DNA from 3 places in the Shewanella sp. 11B5 genome. Region 3 is predicted to be linked to each of the others. Evidence: predicted binding sites of a transcription regulator. Region 3 holds the regulator's gene; each other region holds the start of a gene.

Region 1 (9,837 bases), on a different contig from region 3:
CATTAAAGCATAAAATTGACATCGATGACCTAGAACCTGAAATACTAGAGTTACTTGATGAGTTAACTAAGGTAGAATCAGCTGCAAATCAAGTGATAAACCAGCTATCAGTGGATGTTCCCCATGACCAGTAAAACCGGTTTTTTTAAACGCCTAAAGGCATTGTCGTTACCTCAGAAGCAGCTTTTTGCACTCGCACTGTGTCAAAGAATGCTCCCAAATTATCAATTATTTTCTGAAGTATGTGAATTTGGCCAACCGCAGGTATTAGGTACTGCACTAGAGTTATTATGGCAAAGCCAATATGACAAAAAGCTTAAGTTCAATATTGATGTGCATTTACAGCGCCTCGATGAAAACACCCCTGATCCTAGCGACTTTGAAGCCTATGGTGCTTATCCCGCCATGGATGCGGCTGTTGCCATCGCCACCTTAATGGGTGCGATAGATGGAAAAATTGAAGAAGATATTACTAACATCAGTAAGTTATCATCAAGCACCGTCGCCAATTATATTGAAGCTATTAGTGATGAATCATTAATGGATGAAGAACTCGATGAGTTTGTTTTTTCGCATCCAGTAATGGAACAAGAAAAAGAATTACAAGGCATGGTACTCGACATTATCGAAGCCAATCCAGACATAACCAGCGAACTGGTTAAAGGTTTGCGTAAAGATATTATCGAAGCTGGTGTGTCTAATATTGGTATTAGCCTGTAGTTCGAACTTGTAGAACAAATCGATTAATGTCAATCAACATCATTTAGCCTGAAATTATTCAGGCTTTTTATTGAGTCTCGTGCAATGAGAAGAATTTTTTATCAAGGTTTCACTTTCAGTAACGCCAATGGTAAAACTGATGACTGGACACTAGTAATTGGTAATCAAGTACGAGTAGGTTCGTTGTTTGAATTAAGAAGGCAAGTGCATTTTTTTTCTGAACTGGGAATATTACCCCCTCCGAAAATATCAAAGGCGAATTTAGCCTTAAAATCTGACAAATAATCACTCGTTTAACTTTAGCCTAATTGCAACTGCCTATCGAAAAGCAGTAAAGTGATCTTATTATCATTTTGCTAAGGAATTGCGAGGGATGTCCAGTATTCTTACCCCGCTAATCGCTGTATTTATTATTATGCTGCTCGGCAGTATTGTTCAAAAAATGCGACTGTTGCCAGCAGACACCGATTTGATCCTCAATCAGTTTGTCTATTACATTGCTTTCCCCGCAATATTACTGATTGTGCTCGCTGAAACGCGCATTGAAGACATTATTCAATGGGGCTTTATCGGTGGGTTTAGCCTAGCGATGGTCATTACTTACGCCTTAGTGATTGTTGTATCACTACTTAGCACACCTAAGAAGCAAGCCGTTGCGGCAATGCGTGCATTAAACGCTACCTTTGGTAATACCGCATTTATTGGTATTCCATTGCTGAGTTTATTATTCCCAGGTCATAAAATGGCATTAGTCGCTGCAGCGATTGCCAGCTTGTTGTCAGTGATCATGTTTGCTTTTGCTTTAGTATCAATTGAGCTAGCCAGCCGTGATAAACAATCAACCGACCATGCCATCGTCATCATGGCTAATGCCCTGTATAAAAACCCAATCGTGGTTGGCAGTGTTATTGGCATTGGTTTATCAGCACTGCATATTACCTTACCGGATAGTCTGGCCTTAATGTTACACCAGGTGGGAAATACCTCTAGCCCATGTGCACTGTTTGCCATAGGAATGGTACTTGCCAAAGCCTTACGACATCAATCTGACACAAAGATGTTCAGTATTGGTTTGATTGCGGAACTGAATTTAATCAATTTACTCAAGTTAATTATTCAACCATTAATAGCCTTTGGATTACTCAAACTGTTCGGCGTAGAAAAGGAATTACTGACCATGGGAGTTATTTTAGCAGCGTTACCAACGGCAGCAAGTGTGTATCTTTTGGCCGACCGCTACCAAATTAACGCCAACGTCAGCGCCCAAGGCATTTTATATGGCACATTAATCACTTTTATCAGTTTGCCAATAATAGAAACACTCTTAAAATCCATTGCTTAATGATCAATCAAACCTAGATGATAAAATAGTCAACGATAATTATTGCTCAACCACTTTACTGTATATAAAATCAGTATATACTGTTTATCAATACAGTGGTTTGGTAGTTTCATTGACAGGAATTCATTATGCTTTGCCAACTCAGCATCAACAACTTTGCTATAGTACGCTTTTTAGAACTCGACTTTAAAGCCGGTATGACAAGCATCACCGGCGAAACAGGTGCAGGTAAATCGATTGCTATCGATGCGCTTGGATTATGTCTTGGTAATCGAAGTGATGCCAACACTGTCAGGCCTGGAGCCACCAAAACTGAAGTAAGTGCACGATTTACCCTTCATGATGTTCCTTTAGCCAAACGCTGGCTTGAAGATAGCGATCTTGATGCTGAAGATGAGTGTATATTGCGTCGAACCATTAACAGTGATGGCCGCTCAAGAGCCTACATAAATGGTAATCCTGTGCCTGTGACGCAATTAAAAGCTATCGGGCAACTATTGATTGGTGTTCACGGCCAACATGCACATCACGCAATGCTTAAAAGCGAGCATCAATTAAACCTACTCGACCACTATGCTAACCACAAAATACTGCTTGATAGCGTTAGCGCTAGCTATCAACGCTGCAAACAAGTGGAAAACGAGCTAAAGCATCTTGAGCAAGCTCAGCACGAACGCATTTCACGCCAACAGCTACTGCAATATCAAGTAGAAGAGCTTAATGAGTTTAACTTAGGCTTGGAAGAATTTGATGAAATAGAACAAGAACACAAACGCTTAGCCAATGGCACAGATTTAATTGAACGTTGCCAAGCAGGGTTACACTTATTGACCGAAAGTGATGAAGGCAATATAGAATCTCTGCTTAATAAAGTAGCCAGCATTGCTGATACGCTTCAAGGTTATGATGAATCCCTTGCGCCTATTAGTACTATGATTAGCGATGCGTTGATTCAAGTACAAGAAAGCGCTAGCGAAATTGAAAGTTATTTAAGCAGTTTAGAGCTTGATCCAGAACATTTTGCCTATTTAGAAAAACGCCTTTCAACGGCAATGCAATTGGCGCGTAAGCATCATGTGAGTGCAGATAAGTTGGCGCTACATCATCAAGCATTGATGAATGAATTAACCGAACTTGCTGACGATGAAACTAAATTAGATGGTATAAGACAACAACTTGAAGCCACCAGAAATGCCTATTTAACCAATGCACAAAAACTGAGTCAAAGTCGTAGTCGTTATGCCAAAGAATTAGACAAGCTAGTCACTCAGTCTATCCATGAGCTCAATATGCCTAAGGGTAAATTTACCATTCAGATTAATCATAATCCGGACAACATTTCAGTTAATGGCTGCGATAGCATTGAATTTATGGTGACCACTAACCCTGGACAACCATTACAACCGATTTCTAAAGTTGCCTCTGGCGGTGAGTTATCGCGTATTGGATTAGGGATTCAAGTGATCACAGCTAAAAAAGTCGCCACTCCAACACTCATATTCGATGAAGTTGATGTGGGTATTTCTGGACCAACAGCATCTGTCGTCGGTCGTATGTTACGTAGCCTTGGTGAGTCGACTCAAGTGTTATGTGTCACCCATTTGCCGCAAGTTGCAGGTAATGGCCATCAACATATGTTTGTGAATAAATTTAATAAAGGTGGCAACACCGAAACGACCATGCAGACCTTAGATAAAGATCAACGGGTGAATGACCTTGAACGCTTATTAGGGGGGGAGGTCATTACAGAAAATACCTTGGCTAATGCCCGCGAGCTGTTGCAATAATCGTTATGCACTTATAAAAAGCAAATCAATATGTTAACGTAAAGTTAAAATAGATTTACGGATAAATCATAATGATGAAAGTAATAAAGGGCTTGGGTATTTTTGTCGGGCTAATATGTAGCTTACTGGTATTTACCGTTGTCTGTTTAGTGGCCATTAATGCAACAGACAGAACAAAGTCACCTAACACTCTTTTAGTTGAAAACTGGCTAAAACAGCAACCTATCGACCCTAGCGAAAATGGCTATGAGTATGCAATTACTATCGTAGGCACAATAGGAGATGATAAAACAAATGATAAAAAACCATTAATCAGCTTCAGCGAGCAAGAAGTTGAGTTAACTGACAATTTTAAAACCGCTTGTTATCAAACGGATTTGATAATATGCAGTGAATTTATTAGCGATAATAGCGATAGTATTAGAAATGTCATTGGCGCTCATAAAGCCAATATACAACAATATAATACATTATTAGATATGCCTTATTGGCAAGAAGAACCACAGTCTTTAACCCCAAATAATCAAGCTCACTGGGGTCTGCTTTTTAAGTTAAGAGATGTTCGTCAGCTTGCTGCGATAATAAGTGTAGATACATCTGACAACAAACTTGACCAACAAGCTGCGGTAGCATTTTTAAACAAAGATGCACATTTTTGGAATATGGTTTATCACTCATCTCGCTCAACACTCAATCATATGATTGCCGTTAACATGATAAAATATCAGCTTAATTTAGCTAGCACTTTAGCTAAGACCACAGATACAGCTGTTGTAACCAAAGTCACAGCTTGGCAAACATCATTCGAGTTAACTGATAGTGATTTTGAACGGATATTTTCTGGAGAATGGCTTTTTGCCCATAACGTTACAGAACAAATGTTAATTGAAGTGCAGTCTGATAGTGTGGCTTTTTATGAGAAATGGTTAGCATATGCGTTGCTTAAGCCAACAGACAGTGACAATCTCATGGCCGAGTATATTGTCAGCCTAGTAAAGGAACCGGTTTCAACGACCTCGATGCACACACTCAAAGAACCAAATTATTGTTCTAACGACAATTATTTTCAGCAATTATGGATGTTACGCTACAATCCGATTGGTAAACTATTTAACTGCACTGTTTATGGAACAGATTACAAACAACGTTTAACTAATATGAATACAGAGTTAGAGCAATTGCGGACGAATCTACTTACCGCAAAATCATCCTAATAAGTAGCTGCAACTGATTAAGTATAAGTATTATCGACAAAAAAGAGCACAAATATGCTCTGTTTATGTATTAGGTGCGTTTATAATCATTGTTATAATCAGCTACTTATAATCTGGTATTGATAAAATATTTATAGATAATAGACCGCTAGTTGTACACCGATTAACGAAAATATTCCCGCCAATACATCATCAATCATTATCCCAAAACCGCCATGCACTTTGGCATCGAGCCAGCGAATAGGCCATGGTTTTACGATATCAAAAAAGCGAAATAGTACAAAACCAAGTGCTAACCACATAAAACCTAAAGGCGCTGCAATCATGGTGATCATCAAGCCAACTACTTCGTCCCATACAATTGCACCATGGTCATGTACGCCCATATCTTTAGCTGCTTTGCCACAAATATAGAATCCAGCGAGCATGCTAATACAGGTAATGATAAGGTAATTAGTTAAGCTTAACTGTTGCATGAGTAGCACGATGGGAACAGCGGCTAAAGTACCAAAAGTACCTGGTGCTTTTGCCGCTTTACCGCTGCCAAAGCCTAATGCCAAAAAGTGAATTGGATTGGCTAAAGACAGTTTTTTTACGAATTTATCTTGGGTTAATAGTCTCATAGTACTTCAATTAAAAATGCACAAAGCCACGTGAAATTGGGTTAAATTCTAGCCCATTTTCTACTAGTTTTAATTTATCACCTGCACTGATTTGGCCAATTTTAACAAATTTTACACCAGCATGAATTAACGCTGTATCAATTGCGCCACGTTGAGACTCAGGAACCGTAAACAATAACTCGTAGTCTTCACCACCAGTAAGTGCATAACTTAATGCATCTTCATGGCTGAGATTGGCTTTAATTGAGTTTGATAACGGAATTTGATTCACATCGATGACGGCGCCCACTTTTGATGCCGTTAATATATGCCCAATGTCAGACATTAAGCCATCTGATAAATCGATAGCACTGGTGGCGAGTGTACGAAGCGCTTGGCCTGCTAAAACACGAGGCGTTGGGTAATAATGGCGATTAATTAGATATTCTTTATCTTCAGTGTTAACTGTTTTGACTCCTCTGAGGATATCAAGACCTAAAGCTGAGTCACCTAATGTGCCTGTCACATAAACCCAATCACCTATTTTTGCACCATCACGGGTTAATGCAGTGCCTTTAGGAACTTGGCCATTAATCGTAATACTGATACTGCGAGGTCCACGTGTAGTATCACCACCAATTAAGGCAATACCATAATATTCTGCAATCTCGAACAGGCCTTCACTGAAATGTGCTAACCAAGGCTGGTCAACATCAGGCAAGGTCAACGCTAAGGTAAACCAGGCAGGTTCAGCTCCCATTGCGGCGAGGTCAGAAAGGTTAACCGCTAACGATTTATAACCTAAAGCATGAGCAGGAATGTCTGCTAAAAAGTGGACGTTTTCAACAAGGGTATCACAAGAAATCGCTAACGATTTATTGTCTGCAGGATTCACTAACGCACAGTCATCGCCGATGCTTAACTCAACATCGCGCCTTTTTAGGCCTTTATTGCGGAAGTAATGTTCGATGAGTTGGAATTCTTTCACATTCAGTCTGGTACGGTAAACCGTCCACCTTAATTTTGAAACAATTGATAACAAATGAAAACGGTATCCGAAGATACCGTTCTGGTGTTACTTATGCTTCACTAACTTATCAAGCAAGCCGTTGACAAATTTGTGACTATCTTCAGCACCAAACGCTTTCGCTAACTCGATACCTTCGTTAATCGCCACTTTAAACGGCACATCTTTACGGAAGGTCAACTCATAAGTTGCCAGACGCACAATGGCTTTTTCTACTGGTGATACTTCTTCAAACTTACGATCAAGATGCGGCTTTAACAGCTCATCAATTTGCGATGTTTTTGATGCTACACCAGTTAACAACTCACGAAAATAAGCGACATCAACACCGTCAGTGTTCTGTTCAGTTAAAAACTCATGTTCTACGTCAGCAACTTTGTTTTGACTTAACTGCCATGAATAAATGGCTTGAACGGCTAAACGGCGGGCCTTACGGCGCTCTGAAGGTTTCATACTTTTCCTACTATTACAGCTGTTGTTCTAGTTGTTGCAGTACATTAACCATTTCAAGCAAACTAAGGGCTGCTTCGCCACCTTTGTTACCTGCTTTAGTACCTGAACGCTCAATAGCTTGTTCAATGGTATCTGTAGTTAATACACCGAATGAAACAGGAAGATCATACTCTAATGCAACTTGTGCAAGACCTTTGTTACATTCACCAGCAACAAATTCAAAATGAGGTGTACCGCCACGAATGACAGCACCTAATGCAATGATACCGTCAAACTTTCCACTTGCAGCCACACGTTTTGCAGCAAGTGGTAATTCAACTGCACCAGGTACGCGAACAACAGTAATGTTGTCGTCACTGACCTGGCCGAAACGCTTTAATGTGTCTATTGCACCATCAAGCAGACTTTCAACTAAAAAGCTATTGAATCGCGATATTACGATCGCCACTTTGGCATTTTTCGCTTCGATATTACCTTGAACTACGTTCATTCTATCTTACCTAAATTAGCTAAAGCACCCGGCTCGGGGCAAAAAGAGGCGTTATGATATCACAGCCAAAAGCCCTGAGCGCTATGCAATTAATGAATTTGTTAAATTTACCATCAGCCAAAATTATTCAGCTATATAATCAGTCACTTCTAAACCGAAACCAGACAGTGAATGATAACGTTTTGGCGAACTGAGTAAACGCATAGTGCTGACACCTAAACTCGACAGAATTTGCGAGCCTACGCCAACACGACGAGATGTTCCTTGCCACATAGCTGGCGCTGGAGATTGACCATTGTCTTCAGCTTCAAACGCTTTTACTTTGGCCAATAAATTACTCGTATGTTCATCATTACCCAATAACACTAAAACACCACCTTCTGAAGCTATCCGCTCCATGGCTTTTTCTAATGGCCAACTGCGCTTTTGATCACGTTCCGAATGCAGTAAATCATTGAAGGTATTTTGTAAATGCACACGCACCAAACAATTTGGTTTTACGTCATCTTTAATCAAGGCGTAGTGTAGTTGATTATCGATAGTGTCTCTGAAGGTCACCATAGTAAACTCACCAAAACGAGTCGGTAATTTACACTGAGCTTCGCGTACAACCGTGGTTTCATTCGTATTACGGTATTCAATTAAGTCGGCAATAGTACCGATTTTAATCCCATGCTTTTCACTGAATATTTCTAAATCGGGACGGCGCGCCATGGTGCCATCTTCGTTTAAAATTTCAACAATCACACCAGAAGGCTCACAGCCAGCTAAGCGTGCTAAATCACAACCGGCTTCAGTGTGACCAGCACGTATTAATACTCCGCCCTCTTGTGCCATCAACGGAAAAATATGCCCAGGTTGCACTAAATCAGAGGCTTTGGCGTCTTTGGCAACAGCAGCTTGTACAGTCACTGCACGGTCATGAGCAGAAATACCTGTTGTGACTCCAGTAGCCGCTTCAATTGACACGGTAAAATTCGTCGAGAACTGGGCATTATTATTAGTAACCATTAAAGGCAAATTAAGCTGCTGACAACGCTCTTTGGTCATTGTTTGGCAAATTAATCCACGGCCATAGGTTGCCATGAAGTTGATTGCTGCTGGCGTCACTTTATCAGCGGCCATGATCAAATCACCTTCATTCTCTCTGTCTTCATCATCCATCAAGATAACCATCTTACCTTGACGAATATCTTCAATGATTTCTTCTATGCTATGTAGCGCCATTGTCAGACCTTTATTTAGTAAGTGTTTGATTTAAAATTTAGGTATTAAATCTACTGGTATTGCGAATTATGTATAGAGTAAAAATGCTGTTTTACTGTCGCAATTAACGTAAAAATTGTCGCGTTTAACGTAAAAAACCTGATTTAGCGAGTAATTCCATGGTCACGCCCGATGAAGGCTGCACATGGTTAGCTTCCGGTTGCATTAAACGCTCTAAATAGCGCGCGATTAAATCGACTTCGATATTGACACTATCACCTACTTTTAGATCCACCAGCGTGGTTTCACCAGCAGTGTGAGGCACAATCGTTAATCTAAAACGAGCGCCATCAACTTCATTAACGGTCAGGCTAACACCATCGATGGTGATCGAGCCTTTGTGAGCAATATAGCGACTTAATTGAGCTGGTACCGATAACCAAAACTCGAGTGCCTTGCCTCTGTAAGCGCATTGCTCAACTTTGGCAATGCCATCAACGTGTCCACTCACCATGTGTCCACCCAATCGAGTGGTTGCCGTAACCGCTTTCTCTAGATTAACTTTCTGACCTACTTGATAATGACTAAAGCCCGTTAAGTCAACGGTTTCTGCCGATATATCAGCAACGTAACCATCACATAAACGCTCAACAACGGTCAAACACACGCCATTGGTTGCAATACTATCACCTAGCTTTACGTCGGTTAAATCCAACTTACCACTGGCAACCGTTAAGCGGATATCGTTACCTTTACGATCAATTTTACGTAATGTGCCAAGGGCTTCGATTATTCCAGTAAACATAATGACTCACTTTTTGCTGTTAAACTTTGCTGTTGCTCAGGTTTTAGCCATAGCAACTCGCACATTAATAGGGTTGATTATATCTGAGGATATAACGCTTATCTTGTCCTACGTTACGTTCATCAATTAGTAGCAGTGCAGGCGTTTGTTCCATTGTACTGTAATCAGGTAACTGCAACATATTACGTCCA
Region 2 (4,938 bases), on a different contig from region 3:
CCAATGTATTGGTGAGTTCTATCAACAATGGCGAGTTTTGGTCGAGTGTGTTGCCTGCTTGGTTTGCAAGCTGATTAATGCTTAATAGTGTACTGCGTAATTCAGTTAAACTATGGTTTAGCGACTCAACGAACTTGGGTTCATCATGATTTAATTGCACCAGTAAATTATCGAGTTTTAGCAGCACTTCAAGCCCATTTTTACCTAATGCTGCTTGAGTGTTGTCTAAGTTAATCGCGGTGCTTTTAACTGCTTTGGCTGCATTATCAAAATTATCCAGTGCTTGCTGTATTTTTCCGCTGGCGGCAATGTCACTGAGCTGCTGAGCTAAATTATCGACATTGTTGACTAAACTTTTTAAGTTTAACGATTGCAAGTCTTTCGACAGTGATTCGAAATCAGTCGCGATGGTCGGCAATTCTAATAATTGATCTTTTTCTCCGTGAAATACCGGTGACGTGTTGGGAAAGAAATCCAGCTCAACATATAGCAGTCCGGTGAGTAAACTCAGATAATTCAGCTGGGCGCGTAAGCCGTTATCGATGGCGTGAGAAAAAAACTCTTCACCTACTTGGATCCCTTTTATATTGATACGTTTCAACAATAAGTCGGCATGAACCGCAGCCGTGACACCCTGGCTACTGTCGTTGGGGAAATCGATACTGATATCGCTTATTTCACCTATTATGACCCCTTTTAATTTTACCGGTGCGCCTACCTGTAACCCTTGCACAGAACTGTTAAAAAACATCACTACAGGGGCTTTCTCTGCAAATATACGCCCACCGGAAAAGAACAGTAATGCAATAAACACTAAGATAATTGCGCCAAATATAAAGGCACCAATCGCGAGCGGAAGTCGTTGGCTTTTACTCATGAGATCTCCGATTTTTCGGTACGATTGAGAAATTGACGAACCCTAGGCTGGCTACTGTGTATTTTTAATTCTCGTGGGTCACCACAATCGAGCATAGTATTGGTCTCATTATCCAGAAATACACAGCGAGTGCCGATTGACAATATACTGGGCAGCTCGTGGGACACAATGATCACGGTAGAGTCTAACGCCTGGCATATTTGCACGATCAATTGATCTAAACGCATCGAGCTAATAGGGTCTAAACCTGCAGAGGGTTCATCAAAAAATAACAATTGAGGGTCTAATGCCAGCGCCCGTGCTAATCCTGCGCGTTTGTGCATACCGCCGCTTAACTCGGCAGGATAAAATTTCTCGAAGCCCGCTAAGCCGACAAGTGCCAGTTTATAGGCGACGGCTTCGGCAATTTGTCGCTCCGAAAGGTCGGTATAGAGCTGCATGGGTAACGCCACATTCTCGCCAAGCGACATGCTCGAAAACAATGCGCCAGTTTGGAAGGTAATTCCCCAATCTTTGAGCATTGCTACCTGCGTGGGTTCATCTGCCTCATAAAAGTTTTTGCCTTGATAGAGTACTTCACCCTTTAGTGGTGTGAGTAATCCCACCATCGATTTCAGCAAGGTTGTTTTGCCACAACCACTGCCGCCAATGACAAAAAAGATATCATTCTTGTTAATGTCGAAGTTGAGTTTTTTTTGCACCTCGGTACTGCCGTAGCCGACTGATAGATTACGTACACTGATAAAGGCATCATCAACCATGGTTAGATCCCTAATTTATCGTATAAGATATTAAGCGCTGCATCGGAGACAACCAAAAAAACAATGGCCTTAACCACAGCGTGGGTCGTCGCTAAACCAACGGCATTAGAGTCACGTCCGCAAAGCAGTCCCGCCTGACAACCCGCAATCGCAATTAAAAACCCAAAAATTAAACTCTTTATTAAACCAGTGGAAATATCGACCCAATCAATCGCAACCTGGGTTTGCAAAATATATTGGGTATAACTCACGCCCATACCGTTAGCAACTAACGCACCGCCAATCATGCCTATTACATCCGAATAAATACACATTAGCGGCATAATAAAAATTAATGCTAATAACCGCGGTAAAACCAGAAACTCCATGGTAGGAATGCCCATCACTCGCAGCGCATCAATTTCTTCATTAACTTGCATGGTGCCTAACTGCGCCGCATAAGCGGCTCCGGTTCGGCCAGCCATAATAACGCCTGTCATTAGAGCACCCATTTCACGCACCATTCCGATAGCCACTAAATTAGCCACATATACTTGGGCGCCTAATTGACGCAGCTGTACCGAACCTAAATAAGCCAAAATCATTCCCACGAGCAGGCTAATTAAGGTAACAATCGCAAGCCCCTTAGGCCCAGCCTGTTCGATAAAAAAAACGATATCACTTCGGCGAGTTCTCGCTTTACCTCCCAACCAACGGCCTAATACCAAGGTACAGTCGCCAACAAATACTAATCCATCGTGCACCTGTAAGCCTTGCTTAATAAGACTTCGACGTAAGGTCGGCCACAATCCGCCAATAGCACCATCATTAGTGGGTTGATAAACAGGAACATCGGTAGCCAGTTGCAGTAATTGCTGCAACCCTTGAGGCGTTTGTTGAGTGTCGAGTGGTATTTTTTTCTGCTCACACCAGCGAGATAATTGTAATAAGGCAATGGCGAGGCTTGAATCCCAATGAGACAACTCTGTGGTGATTAAGGTGATAGATTGGCAATTGGATGGCAGCTCAGCACAAATATCTGCGCCTAGCGGTGCTTGGCCTAATTGCCAATCACCAGCAAGGTTCAGTAAGCAGTTATCATCGTGCATGTCGATATGGAATGTTGCGAGTGTCATGCTAGACCCCCGAGCCAATATGAAATAAGTATATTCGTTTGTTTTATAAACAGGTTAGCTTGATTTTTGCTCCTGTTAACAGTGTAGACCAAGCTTACTGATTATATTTTGACCTTGGACATATTATTTCATCAATAATGAAGCTATCACTTTGATGTATTGACGCTTTGCTACATTGAAGAAGCGTTAGTTATGGACCGATGTTGTTGTGCAGAGGCAATAAAAACGCCGTTAACGGTTGAACATAACCGCCGCTTGTCGCGATTTAAAGCAAATAAACTTGCGCTGACAAAATTTAACGCTAATATGTACTGTTTATTTATACAGTATTTATTTGTATCGTATACATCATATTAGAGGTTGTCATATGCGCGTTATTCCCATTGCAGCCAGTGCCGGTATTACCGGTTTCGAATCACCTGCCGCTGAGTATCTTCAGTTAGGCCTCAGCCTTGATGAGATATTAATTCAGCATCCAAGTTCCACTTTTATCGGCTTAGCCCAAGGTGAGTCGATGCAAGGAGTGGGAATATATGATGGTGACTTATTGATTGTCGACCGTCATGAAACGGCTAGAAATGGCGACGTGATAGTGGCTAATTTTAATGGTGAATTTGTGTGTAAAATTCTCGACATGCATCGGCGAATGCTGATGTCGTCTAATGAGCAACATTTACCTGTGACCATCTGCGACTATGATGACTTTAGTATTGAAGGTGTGGTTATTCGCTCGATTCGTTGTCATCGTCAAAGCCCACTGCTTATCAGCAAAAAAGGTTAGGTAACAATGTTTGCCTTAGTCGATGCCAATGCTTTTTATTGCAGTGCAGAACAGGTTTTTCGCCCTGACTGGCGCGGCAGACCGATTATTGTGCTGAGCAATAACGATGGCTGTATTGTCGCGGCTAATCGGCAAGCAAAAGAGGCGGGTATTGAGAAGTTTTTGCCTTACTTTCAAGCTAAAGCATTATGTGCCCAGCGCAATGTCATTGTGTGCTCATCTAATTATGAATTGTATGCCGATTTATCGGCAAAGATGATGGCAATAATTGGTCGTTTTGCACCAGAGCAACATGTGTACTCCATCGATGAAAGCTTTCTGTCTTTTAAACACAGTTATCCTGCTATCAAATGCCTGCATAGCCAGGGTCATTTAATTCGCCGTGCCGTTTGGAAAGAAGCACGCTTGGCTGTTTGTGTGGGCATGGGCCAAACGTTAACCTTAGCTAAAATAGCCAATCACGCCGCTAAAAAAATCCCGGGATACCAAGGAGTGTGCGTTATCGACACTGCGCAGCAACGTAATGACATTTTACGCCAACTTGCCGTAAAAGAGGTGTGGGGGATTGGCAGGCGCATCAGTAAAAAGCTTGAATTGATGAATATTCGCAGCGCATACGATCTCGCCTCTATGCTACCCAGTTTGGCCAGAAAACAATTTAGTATTGAAATTGAACGCACTGTACGCGAACTTAACGGCGAAGTGTGTAAACAATGGGATGAGGCTAGGGCAGATAAAAAACAAATTTTCTCCACCCGCAGTGTGGGCGAACGTATTTGCGATTTTGAATCGCTATTACAGGCATTGAGTAAACATGTTGGCATCGCAGCAAGTAAAGCTCGTCAACAAGGCTCACATTGTAAAACCATGTTGTTATTTGCCAGTAATTCGCCCCATGACGAACGGCCTGTGAGTTATAAAGTTATCGTCCATTTTCCATGTCCAACCAATTGCACCATTGAACTCACCAAAGCCATGACCGACGCCGCCCCGAGATTATTTAGCAATGGTGTTCGTTATTACAAAATTGGTGTAGGCCTAGTTGATTTAACCAGCGAGAAACATTTTCAATTTGATTTATTTAATACCGCGAAGGTTAATTATGCCTTAATGGACACGCTTGACGGCATCAACCAACGATACGGCCGCGATACAGTGTTTTTGGCTGCACAAGGGATACAACAAAAATGGGCCATGCGCCGTGATTTACTCACACCTCAATATTCAACCCAATGGAAATGCTTACCCAGCATTAAATGCTAAGATTTTTTATTACTAAGGTTTATTACTAAGGTTTATTACTTAGGTTTATTGTAACAGTGGTATTACTCTGCCATAGCACATGTAAGGTAAAGGTCATTCAACTATGGCTAAATCTTAAAATGTGATTCAGCTCTTATTATC
Region 3 (7,578 bases):
ACCGCTTTAGTACTAATAAATACCACCAGAGCCAACACTACCGCAAACACTAATCCGGCTACGCTCTGCGGTAGGCTTACGCCCAATGCAGACAGACTGTGATTCACAATCGAACCACCACCGCTGATGTAAGCATAGGTTAAAATATATAACACAAACGCAATCGAAACGCCGTTAATCACCCGCCAGAACTGCCCCAGAGTCACCCGAGTTAAGGTGTCAAAACTGTCACCTGGTTCAAAATGCAAATTGGCTTCTAATAACAATAAACCCGACATTAGCATGCAAAACCAAACGCCGAGTAACATCGCGATAGAATAGCCAAACCACATTCCAGCACCAACAACGGGTAACGAAAACATGCCTGCACCCACAGTGGTTCCGGCAATAATCATCGCCCCACCCAATACAGATTTACCGCTGGTTCGATGCTTGGCAGCATTCATATGATTAGCCATTATTGTCCGTGCTCCGCTTCCACACTATCAACAATGGTTTGTCTTACTAAAGAGCTGAGTAATTTATTAGCGTTATCACGAATTCTGATCACTTCAGCACGATGTTCGTCGCTGCATAAATAGCCCAATTCTTTCAATTTCACACTCAGGGTGTTATATAATTTTTTGTCATAAAATTCTGGTGCAGTAATACCGTGCAGCGCGCCTAATCGTTGGGCTAACAAATGGCTATCGCGTTCCAGTTCTGAGCGCTCAAGATCAGGTTTTATTGCCAGTAAATTAAAAATAATCGCATAACGTTGCAACGTTTCACTGATAGTTTCGGCTAACAATAACACTTGGGTAATATGACGAGGCGTTATCTCAAATTGATCGCTACCTGTCAGTAAACCTTGTTCAAGCATGAAATCTAAAATGCAATCTACATGTTTAGGCACATCATCAATGCCCATAAAGAGTTCAGCTTTAAGCAATGGATAAAAGTCCATTACAATGGCATGAATTCGCTGACGGTCGCACACATCATAATGCACTAAACAACTGGCAATTAATGACGGAAGCGCCATTAAGTGAATAATATTGTTACGGTAATAACTCATGGTGATGGCAATTTTTTCATCAACAGAAATGATTTCGCCAATAAGATCTTTGGTACTGACAAACTTATTTAACGACAAACAATGATCAACAATTGACTTGCCATTACCTTCTGCCACTGAGGCGTATTCGGTATAAGGCACTGTTTTAAGTAAGGCTAAATACAAATCAAGCTGACGCTCTAACTGGCTTCTTTCTAACGCATTTTGCTCTGACGCTAGTAACACTAAACTGGTCAATGTTACTGAGCTGGCTGCGGCAGCGCCATTGATATTAGTCATTACACGGTTAGCTAATAAATTAACTGATGGCGTAAACCAAGAAGGTTTTTGATCAGGATCTTTAGCTAGCTCATCACGCCACTCTGGCGCCTGCTGATTTAAGAACTGTTGTAAATTAATCGGCTCACCAAAATTCACATAACCTTGGCCAAAATTGCCTAACTTACGAATAGCACCAAATACCTGCCAAACTGATTCTTTTTTCTTTTTCTTACCGCTTAATTCTTTGTGATACGTCGCCACTTCCATCACATGGTCATAACCTAAATACACGGGTACTAAGGTCACTGGGCGCTCTATCCCACGTAGCACACTATTAATTGTCATAGCCAACATACCGGTTTTAGGCGCTAACAAACGTCCGGTACGCGAACGGCCGCCTTCAGTGAAATACTCGACCGCATAACCCTTAGCAAATAACTGATCTAAATATTCACGAAATACTGCGGTATAAAGTTTATTACCATTAAAACTACGACGGATAAAGAATGCACCACCACGGCGGAACATCGGCCCTGCTGGCCAAAAATTAAGGTTAATACCGGCAGCAATGTGCGGCGGAACCATGCCCTGATAATACAAAATATACGACAGTAGCAAGTAATCCATATGACTACGATGGCATGGAACGTAAACAATTTCATGGCCATCATGATGTAACTGTCTTACTTGTTCGGCACCTTTGATATTGATACCACTGTATAATTTGTTCCATAACCAAGTCAGGAAACGTTCGGCAATACGCACCAAACTGTCAGAATAGTCGGCGGCAATTTCATCAAGGTATTCAATGGCGGTTTCACGCGCTTTCTCGACCGTTACTTTCTTATTCGCAGACTCTTCTTCAATGGCTTTTTTGATAGATTCTGATTTTAATAAAGAGGCAAACAACGCTTGTCGATTAGGTAATTGTGGCCCTGTCATCACTTTGCGTTGACGGCGGAAATGCACTCGGGCGACTCGGGTTAATTTGTGAGCAATTCTTTTATCAGTACCATGTTCATCGGCCATATGACGAAGCGATAGTGCATTAGAAAACTGGACGAAATTATGGCGTCCTAAAAATAAAATCATTAACCATTTACGTAACCACGTAGGGTTTTCACGTTCAAATACTGCAGCTTTCATGCTGTCTTCTTCTTTACCGGGTGTACGTCCCCAATAAAGGCAAACAGGAACCAACTGTATATCTAATTCAGGACTCTCACTGTGAAGAGACAATAAGCTGGTAAAATAATTAAGGAATTTGTCACCACTTTCACGTTTACCAAATAGTGGTTTGCGGCCCTCTAAACAGACCACACGAGGCACGGTTAAGCCATCAAGCTGTAATGGCTCATAAGGACTGGGCAGACCAAAGCCCTCGGTGATTTCGCTCAACGCAGCAATATCGCTAATAGATTCCGTTTTCATTAAATAAACCAAAGGTTTAGTTGGATCTATATTGAGGTCATCAAAAGGATCGTGAGGGACCACAATGGTCTGTACCATCCACTTTTGAATCCATCTTAATGCTCGTAAAAATATTGAATCTGGTTTTGACATGGTTATTTTCGCAACATAAGCCACTGTAATATTGATGTATAGGATACCAGAAACCACCCTGCTTACACTATCAGACCGATCTATCTTTACGCTTAAGCTCTCACTATCAGAAATAACATAAGACAGAACATTAGTAATAGTTAACTAAAACATATTGTTGAGTGATACTTAATCAACAAAATACAAAAAATAGTTGGTTAATACTTGCGCGAACATAAACACTGTATATAATGACAGTCACTGTATAAAAAGACAGGAATCATCATGAGACCGTTAACGCCGCGCCAAGCAGAAATTTTAGACTTAATTAAAAACAATATCGCCGAAACAGGTATGCCACCCACTCGTGCTGAAATTGCGAATCGTCTTGGCTTTAAAAGTGCTAATGCCGCCGAAGAGCATTTAAAAGCATTAGCCAAAAAAGGCTTTATCGAGATCATGCCTGGTACCTCAAGAGGCATTCGTTTACCTCATGAAGAACAGGTTGAAACCGGTCTGCCACTGATTGGGCAGGTTGCTGCTGGTGAACCAATTTTGGCTCAAGAGCATGTAGAGCAATACTATCAAGTCGATCCAAACATGTTTAAGCCCGCCGCAGATTTTTTGCTGCGAGTGCGTGGTGACAGCATGAAAAACATCGGAATTTTAGAAGGCGACTTACTCGCTGTACACAAAATGCAGCAAGCACGTAATGGCCAGGTTGTTGTGGCACGTGTTGATGATGACGTCACCGTAAAACGATTTGAACAAAAAGGTAATGTGATTTATCTGCATGCCGAAAATGAAGATTACAATCCGATAAAAGTAGATTTAAGTTGCCAAAGCCTAACTATCGAAGGGCTTGCCGTTGGCGTTATCCGTAATGGAGATTGGTTATGAACAAACTAATGGGCATCGCGCCACGCCACCCGGGCTTATGGGTAGATTTAACTGAAACAGAACTGCATGGCACCCAAACCATTCAAACATTAAAAACTGTCACTCAAGGTGAAGCTGAACTGAGCCAATTGTGCAGCCAGTTAGCGATATTGAGCCAGCAAGGCAGATGGATTGTATTAATTAGCCCGCCCCATATTGGCTATAAACATATGCTGGCAAGTGCTGGTGTAAGAATGGATCGCATTTTACTGGTGCACACCAAAGATGAAGTCGAAACATTATGGGCCATGGAGAAAGCGCTCACTAGCGGTACATCGAGCGCAGTAGTGACTTGGACAAGCTCACTTGATGCTCGTGATAGTCGCCGTTTAGAAATTGTTGCTAAAAGTGCACGTGCATTAGGGGTGGTAATTGAAGATGTGAATGCTCACTTACCTCACAAACATCAACTTGTTAGCCCTACTTTAACAAATGGAACAAGTAATTTTTGCTCATTTCACTAAGCACGAACCCTTCATTACCAAGCCCTGTATTGAATTCAGGGTTTTTTTTCATCTTTTTTCAGCCTATTAGCCAACAAAGTGATCTTGATCAATGTTTAATCTACAAGTAATGTGGTTAACAAGGATGAAACATTTTTTATCTTTAATTGGACGTGAATGACAGTAATCAAGATTACTTTCAGACAAATGATCCAAATCAAAATTGATAAGTTCAGTCGTAGGTACAAGCGTGGTGCACAGCTAACAATAAAACCGTAGACCGTCTGTTTACAGCCACCAAAGTACTTTGAGGTCATCAAACTTTTTTCGGGAACCGAAGAGTTTGCATAGAGCAGAGAATTACTGTGTGACTCTTCTTTGTAGTTGCTATTTGCAATTAGCAGAGGAGTAGTCTTGTGAAGCAATGGTTGTATTGTTTACTGGTTGTGTTTGTAGCACTTCCGCTTGGGGCAACAGAAATGCCCCTCAACATGACTCAAGGCGTGACAGATATCAGTGGCAAGGTTTACGACCTCCATATGACAATTCTTTATATCTGTTGTGTAATTGGGTTAGTGGTGTTTGGGATCATGATTTACTCAATGATTTATCACCGCAAATCAAAAGGCGCTGTCGCGGCCAATTTTCACGAAAGTACCAAAGTGGAAATTGCTTGGACCGTCATCCCTTTCATCATCTTAATCGGCATGGCTATTCCAGCCACCAAAACCTTGATTGCTATGGAAGATCCCAGTGATGCTGATCTCACCATAAAAATTACTGGGTCGCAGTGGAAGTGGCATTACAGCTATTTTGATAAAGACATCGAATTTTACAGCACATTATCCACCCCCAGAGCTCAAATTGATGGCAGTGAGGCCAAAGGAGAACATTACCTCCTCGAAGTCGATAAGCCATTAGTACTGCCAATTAATCAAAAAGTGCGCTTCTTGATGACATCTGATGATGTTATTCATTCATGGTGGGTGCCGGCGTTTGCCGTTAAAAAAGATGCCAATCCAGGCTTTATTAACGAATCGTGGACCCGCATTGATAAACCCGGTATTTACCGCGGCCAATGTGCCGAATTATGCGGTAAAGACCATGGTTTCATGCCGATTGTGGTGCAAGCATTATCGGAGGCCGATTTTGATAATTGGTTAGTGGAGCAAAAACAACTAGCAAGCAATGCTGCTGCAGCCGCTGCGGCATCAATGTCTAAAACCTTGTCTCTTGAGGAGCTAACCTCACAAGGTGAGCAAATCTATATTGCTAGGTGCGCCGCTTGTCATCAACCCAATGGCGCGGGTCTTCCTGGTGTATTCCCATCATTAATTGGCAGCCCTATCATAAAAGGGCCTGTTGAAGATCACCTGAATATCGTCTTAAACGGTAAACCAGGAACCGCAATGCAAGCCTTTGCAAAACAACTTAGCGCCCAAGAAATTGCCGCAGTAATTACCTTTGAGCGTAATGCCTGGGGCAATAATAGCGGTGATGTAGTTCAAGCTGCTGATATAGGCAACTTTTTAGGCAGTAACGAGGCAAGCACCGAACCAAGTAAAGCAGTAACCGATGCAGCAAATACTATTGCAGCAACGACAACTGACATTACCGATGCGGTTACCGCAAAAGCCAATCAAGCTGTCGAAGCCGTAGCAGAAGCTGTTGTACCAGAGGATCTGCCCACTTTAACCTTGGAGCAATTAATTGCTGAAGGTGAGCAGGTTTATGCTACGACATGTGCTGCGTGTCACCAAGCCACTGGCGCAGGTTTACCTGGCGCTTTCCCTTCACTTATTGGCAGCCCTGTTGTTACCGGACCTGTTAGCGGACATATCGATATCGTTATGCACGGTAAACCAGGAACCGCAATGCAGGCATTTAGTGGTCAACTTAGCCCTCGCAAGATGGCGGCGGTGATTACGTATGAGCGCAATGCGTGGGGCAATAATTCTGGCGAGGCGGTGCAACCTGCCGATGTCGCTAGCCATGGACAGTAGGGGAAAACAATGAGCACAACAACGCACGATACACTGGCTACCGCTCATGATGATCATCATCACGGGGCTCCGAAGGGGCTAATGCGCTGGCTACTCACCACTAACCATAAAGATATTGGATCGCTATATTTATGGTTTAGTTTCATTATGTTTCTTACTGGCGGCGCCATGGCAATGGTCATTCGAGCTGAATTGTTTCAGCCTGGATTACAGCTAGTAGAGCCTAACTTTTTTAATCAGATGACCACAGTTCATGGTCTCATCATGGTATTTGGGGCGGTGATGCCCGCTTTTACCGGATTAGCTAACTGGTTAATTCCAATGATGATTGGTGCGCCAGATATGGCACTACCGCGAATGAACAACTGGAGCTTTTGGATTTTACCCTTCGCCTTTGCCATGTTATTAGGTTCGCTATTTATGGAAGGCGGCGGTCCTAACTTTGGTTGGACATTCTACGCCCCGCTCTCAACCACCTATAGCCCTGACAGTACCGCCCTATTTGTTTTCTCCATTCACATAATGGGAATAAGTTCGATAATGGGCGCAATTAACGTCATTGTAACCATTGTAAACTTGCGAGCTCCTGGCATGACATGGATGAAGTTACCTTTATTTGTGTGGACCTGGCTTATTACCGCATTTTTACTGATTGCGGTAATGCCAGTGCTCGCAGGTGCGGTCACCATGGTATTAACCGATAAGTTTTTTGGTACTAGCTTTTTTGATGCAGCAGGTGGTGGCGATCCGGTGATGTTCCAGCATATTTTCTGGTTCTTTGGTCATCCCGAAGTTTACATCATGATTTTACCGTCCTTCGGTATTATCTCCGCGATAGTACCAACCTTTAGCCGTAAAAAGCTGTTTGGTTATTCCTCAATGGTTTACGCCACTGCCAGTATTGCCATTCTGTCATTTTTGGTATGGGCACATCACATGTTTACCACTGGTATGCCTGTTTTTGCCGAATTGTTTTTCATGTATTGCACCATGTTGATTGCCATTCCAACCGGGGTGAAAGTGTTTAATTGGGTCGCAACAATGTGGCGTGGTTCTATGACATTTGAAACCCCAATGCTGTTTGCTGTGGCATTCATTATCCTGTTCACCATTGGTGGCTTTTCGGGTTTGATGCTGGCAATTACCCCTGCGGACTTCCAATACCACGACACTTACTTTGTCGTAGCTCACTTCCATTATGTACTGGTTACTGGGGCGATATTCTCCATTATGGCGGCGGCTTATTATTGGCTGCCTAAATGGACCGGCCATATGTATAACGAGACCTTAGGCAAGTGGCACTTTTGGTGTTCGGTAATATCCGTCAACGTGT

The links. The regulator LexA, encoded in region 3, represses DNA repair genes until DNA is damaged. The targets are predictions, from matches to a motif close to TACTGTATNNNNATACAGTA.
Region 1: the regulator LexA is predicted to act here: its motif matches at 2,141-2,160, upstream of recN (DNA repair protein RecN).
Region 2: the regulator LexA is predicted to act here: its motif matches at 3,063-3,082, upstream of CXF78_RS12790 (LexA family protein).

The regions. Positions count from the first base shown of each region.
Region 1 is NZ_PJAP01000218.1:389-10,225, forward strand. Features, by position in the region: partial or broken gene CXF78_RS01815 (Hpt domain-containing protein) at 1-134, shown strand, start outside; gene CXF78_RS01820 (YjaG family protein) at 124-720, shown strand; gene CXF78_RS01825 (DUF3319 domain-containing protein) at 805-1,005, shown strand; gene CXF78_RS01830 (AEC family transporter) at 1,094-2,062, shown strand; gene recN (DNA repair protein RecN) at 2,191-3,849, shown strand; gene CXF78_RS01840 (hypothetical protein) at 3,999-5,063, shown strand; gene CXF78_RS01845 (phosphatidylglycerophosphatase A family protein) at 5,195-5,686, opposite strand; gene thiL (thiamine-phosphate kinase) at 5,697-6,653, opposite strand; gene nusB (transcription antitermination factor NusB) at 6,741-7,145, opposite strand; gene ribE (6,7-dimethyl-8-ribityllumazine synthase) at 7,159-7,635, opposite strand; gene ribBA (bifunctional 3,4-dihydroxy-2-butanone-4-phosphate synthase/GTP cyclohydrolase II) at 7,759-8,862, opposite strand; gene CXF78_RS01870 (riboflavin synthase) at 8,987-9,646, opposite strand; partial or broken gene ribD (bifunctional diaminohydroxyphosphoribosylaminopyrimidine deaminase/5-amino-6-(5-phosphoribosylamino)uracil reductase RibD) at 9,711-9,837, opposite strand, start outside.
Region 2 is NZ_PJAP01000543.1:67-5,004, forward strand. Features, by position in the region: partial or broken gene CXF78_RS12775 (MlaD family protein) at 1-877, opposite strand, end outside; gene CXF78_RS12780 (ABC transporter ATP-binding protein) at 874-1,638, opposite strand; gene CXF78_RS12785 (MlaE family ABC transporter permease) at 1,641-2,753, opposite strand; gene CXF78_RS12790 (LexA family protein) at 3,121-3,534, shown strand; gene CXF78_RS12795 (Y-family DNA polymerase) at 3,541-4,797, shown strand.
Region 3 is NZ_PJAP01000357.1:418-7,995, forward strand. Features, by position in the region: partial or broken gene CXF78_RS07790 (aromatic amino acid transport family protein) at 1-458, opposite strand, end outside; gene plsB (glycerol-3-phosphate 1-O-acyltransferase PlsB) at 458-2,881, opposite strand; gene lexA (transcriptional repressor LexA) at 3,146-3,760, shown strand; gene CXF78_RS07805 (cell division inhibitor SulA) at 3,757-4,263, shown strand; gene coxB (cytochrome c oxidase subunit II) at 4,659-6,245, shown strand; gene ctaD (cytochrome c oxidase subunit I) at 6,255-7,578, shown strand, end outside.